2 regions of the Azospirillum formosense genome follow, and region 2 is predicted to be linked to the other one. Evidence: predicted binding sites of a transcription regulator. Region 2 holds the regulator's gene; the other holds the start of a gene.
What was found. The regulator LexA, encoded in region 2, represses DNA repair genes until DNA is damaged. The targets are predictions, from matches to a motif close to ATGTTCTANTTTGGTTC.
Positions count from the first base shown of each region.

Region 1: a site for LexA is predicted at 1,253-1,269, ahead of ABVN73_RS22205 (putative DNA modification/repair radical SAM protein). Genes of this name have one in related genera too.

Region 1 is NZ_CP159404.1:300,335-302,533, reverse strand. Features, by position in the region: gene ABVN73_RS22215 (FtsX-like permease family protein) at 1-52, shown strand, start outside; gene ABVN73_RS22210 (serine hydrolase) at 65-1,144, opposite strand; gene ABVN73_RS22205 (putative DNA modification/repair radical SAM protein) at 1,292-2,199, shown strand, end outside.
Region 2 is NZ_CP159402.1:978,233-980,431, forward strand. Features, by position in the region: gene ABVN73_RS04645 (ComEC/Rec2 family competence protein) at 1-879, shown strand, start outside; gene lexA (transcriptional repressor LexA) at 905-1,603, opposite strand; gene glp (gephyrin-like molybdotransferase Glp) at 1,772-2,199, opposite strand, start outside.

The DNA of each region.
Region 1 (2,199 bases), on a different replicon from region 2:
GCCGCGACGGGACGTGATGCGGCGGTTGCGCAGCGACACGCTGTCCGCCTGACCCACCGGGCCGTCAGGCCATCTCCGCCGCCGGGATGATCGCGTCGGTCAGCAGGGCGTTGAGCAGGCCGACATGGCCATCCGACCGCGCCGGCCGGCTTGGATCGGACGTCACGACAACGGTCAGCCCCAGGCCGGGCACCAGATAGAGCATCTGCCCGCCATAGCCGCGCGCGTAGGCGATGCGGTGGCCCTTCGCCTCGGCGAGGAACCAGCCGTACCCGTAGTCGTCGCCGGAGAAGGGGGAGCGCGTGCGGGGCACCCAGGACTCCCGCACCCAGGCCGCGCTGATGACCGGCTGTCCGTTCCACAGGCCGCCCTGCCGCCACAGCTCGCCGAAGCGGAACAGGTCGAGCGGCGACAGCGCCATGTTGTTGCCGCCGAGGTAGAAGCCCTGCGGGTCGCGCGTCCAGGACGGCACGTCGATGCCCAGAGGCTCGCCCAGCCACTCCCGCGCCAGGGACAGCAGGCTGCGCCCCGACGCGCTGGACAGCGCCGCCCCCAGCAGGTGATAGCTTCCGGTCGAGTAAAGCATCCGCGCGCCCGGCTCGGTGACGAAGGGGCGGCGCAGCGCGTCGGCGACCCAGTTGCGGCTGTTGATCCAGCGGCCGTAGCCCGGCCCGGAGGTCGGTTCCAGACCCGCCTGCATGGTCAGAAGATCGGCCATGGTGATCCGGCGCACCCGTTGATCGACGCCCGCCGGAACCAGTCCCGGCGCCGCCTCGGCGAGGGTGACATCGACGCCGCGCAGGACCCCGCGGTCGATGGCGATGCCGGCGAGCGAGGCGGCGATGGTTTTGGACACCGACTTGACGTTCACGGCGCGGTTCACCGCCGGCCCGCGGAAGGCTTCCGCCGACACCACCGCGCCGTTCCGCCCGATGACCAGCGCGTGGATCTGGTCGAGCCCCGCCGCCCGCTTGACCGCCCTCTCCAGCAGGACGGGATCGAACGCGGCCCCGGCCGCCGGCTGGGCGGCCCACAACGGACGCGCCGGGGCGCCGCCGAGGGACGCGGCAGCAACGGCGGCGGTGGCGGCGGTGGCGGCGAGGACGGTGCGGCGGCCGAGCCGGTGCGGCGGAGTCGAGATCATCCCGGATATGTGGTCCCGCTTCGGTGCCGTCCAAGATGGCCGCGGAGAGACCGGTCGGACTTTGTCTCACCCAGCGCCGCACGCACCGCTTGCCTCCCCACCCCACGAGAACATATTAAGAACGAACAAGCACGGTGGGATGGGACGATGGACGACGCCTTGATCGAGAAGCTCGGCATTCTGGCCGACGCGGCGAAATACGACGCCTCCTGCGCCTCGTCCGGCGCCAAGCCGCGCCGTGGCGGCAAGGAGGGGCTGGGTTCGACCACCGGCGCCGGGATCTGCCACGCCTACACGCCGGACGGGCGCTGCGTCTCGCTCCTGAAGATCCTGCTGACCAACCACTGCCTGTTCGACTGCGTCTATTGCATCAACCGGCGCTCCTCCAACGTCCGCCGCGCCCGCTTCACGGTGGAGGAGGTGGTGAAACTGACGCTGGGCTTCTACAAGCGCAACTGCATCGAGGGGCTGTTCCTGTCCTCCGGCATCATCCGCTCGCCGGACCACACGATGGAGCAGATGATGCTGGTGGCGCGGACCCTGCGGCGCGACCATGGCTTCGCCGGCTACATCCACCTGAAGACCATCCCCGAGGCCAGCCCCTGGCTGATCGAGCAGGCCGGGCTGTGGGCGGACCGCCTGTCGATCAACCTCGAACTGCCCACCGACCACAGCCTGAAGACCTTCGCGCCGGAGAAGAACGGCGGCACCATCAAGGCGGTGATGGGACAGGTCAACGAGCGCATCGTCGAGGCCAAGGAGGAGCGGCGCCGCTTCTCCCCCGCCGGTCAGAGCACCCAATTGATCGTCGGCGCCGACGACGCCACCGACCGCTCGGTCCTGGAGACCAGCGGCACGCTCTACCAGCGCTACGGGTTGCGCCGCGTCTATTATTCCGCCTTCAGCCCGATCCCGGAAGCCAGTTCGGTCCTGCCGGTCAAGCCGCCGCCCCTGCAGCGGGAGAACCGGCTGTATCAGGCCGACTGGCTGCTGCGCTATTACGGCTTCACCGTGGAGGAGATCGCGTCCGGCGGCGAGGGCGGCATGCTCGACCT
Region 2 (2,199 bases):
AGCGTGGTGGCGACGGTCGCGACGACGCCCTACGGGCTCTACCATTTCCAACAGGTCGCCTTTTACGGCGTGCTGTCCAACATGGTGGCGATCCCCATCACGACGGTGTGGATCATGCCCTTCAGCCTGCTGTCCTACCTGCTGCTTCCCTTCGGGCTGGAGGGGCCGGCGGTGACGGCGATGAGCTGGGGAGTCCGGCTGGTCATAGAAACGGCGGAGCGCACCGCGGCGCTGCCCGGAGCGACGGCCTTCCTGCCGGCCATGCCGGACGCGGCCATCGCGGCGGTCACTCTGGGCGGGCTGTGGCTGGCCATCTGGACGGGACGCTGGCGCTGGCTGGGCGTGGTCGCGGTGGCGGGAGGGCTGGTCGCTCCGGTCTTCGCTCCACGGCCGGATGTTCTGGTCTCGGAGGACGGGAAACTGATGGCCGTGCGCAGCGCGGAGGGGCTTCTCAGCCTGTCCGCCGCCAGCGACGGGCGTGTGGCCGACAGCTGGCGGCGGCGCGACGGCATGGAGAAACCGGAGGACAAAGCCGGGCAGGACGTCTGGCCGCTCGCCGGGGTCAGTCTGGACGGGCGGCTGCGCTGCGACGCCCTGGGATGCCTCTACCGTGCGGAGGGGAGGACGGTGGCGCTTCTGCGCCAGCCCGACGCCCTGCCGGAGGATTGCGCGATGGCCGACGCGGTGGTGACCGCCACCCCGTCGCGCGGATGCCGGGCGCCGCTGGTCATCGACCGCTGGCGCCTGCGGAGGGAGGGCGCGCACGCGCTCTACCTGTCGGACAACGGCATCCGGGTGGAAAGCGTGCGCGGACGGCGCGGCGACCGCCCGTGGACGATGGGAGGACAGCTCCCCGATGAAAAGTCCGGGGGGCGTTGAACCGCCGCCCCGGAGCATTCTGCCGTCAGTACTTCCGCACCAGACCGACGAGGCGGCCCTGCACCCGCACCCGGTCGGCGCCGAAGATGCGGGTCTCGTAGGCGGCGTTGGCCGGCTCCAGGGCGACGGTGTTGCCCTTGCGGCGCAGGCGCTTCAGCGTGACTTCGGCGTCATCGACCAGGGCGACGACGATCGAGCCGTTCTCCGCGCTGTCGCAGCGCTGGATGACCACCGTGTCATGGTCAAGGATGCCGGCCTCCACCATGGAATCGCCGGCGACCTCCAGCGCGTAGTGGTCGCCCATGCCGAGCATGGCGGCGGGAACGTCCACGAAGGCGGAGCTGTCGCGCAGCGCCTCGATGGGCGTGCCGGCGGCGATCCGGCCATAGAGCGGAAGCTGCACCGATTCCGACGCCGGGTTCGCCTCCCGTCCGGCGAAGCTGAAGTCGCCCTTGATGACGTTGGGCTGGAACTTGGCGCGCGGCGGCCGGGGGGGGGCGGTCTCAAGCCCCTCCGGCAGGCGCAACACCTCCAGCGCGCGGGCGCGGTGGGGCAGGCGGCGGATGAAACCGCGCTCCTCCAGCCCGGTGATCAGGCGGTGGATGCCCGACTTGGACTTCAGGTTGAGAGCGTCCTTCATTTCGTCGAAGGAAGGGGACACACCGCCCTGCCCGAGCCGCTCGTTGATGAAAAGCAGCAATTCATGCTGCTTGCGCGTGAGCATTTGTGCCTCCCGGCCGGTTCCGCACTAGATATGGAACAAAAGCAAAACGTTCCTTCTTGTTCTAGTTTGGTTCCCAACCCCCGTCAAGCCCTACGGATGAAATCAATCGCAAATCGACAGACAGGACTCCCGAAAAGATCGCCAATGGGAGGGCCGGCGCGAAAGGGATTAAAGCGACAGGACGCCGCCGCTCAGCGGGATCACCGTGACGCGGTCGCCCTCGGCGGCGGCGGTTGCCAGCGGCTCGCGGACGATCAGGGCATCGGCCCGGGCCAGCCGGGACATCATCGCGCTGTCCTGGCGCGGGAAGGGGGTGGCGACGGGCTCGCCGTCCGGTCCGGTGGACAGGGTGGCGCGCAGGAAATCCGTGCGGTCGTCGTTGGCCTTCAGCGGCGCGCCGAGCCGCGCGGCGAGCGTGGCGTTCCCGGCGGGCAACCCCTGGAGACGGCGAAGGACGGGCACCAGGAACAGAACGGCGGCCACCCCTGTGGACACCGGATTTCCGGGCAGGCCGAGCAGCGGCACGCCGTTCGCCGTCCCGAAGATCAACGGCTTGCCGGGCTTCATGGCGACCCGGTAGAAATCCAGCGACAGTC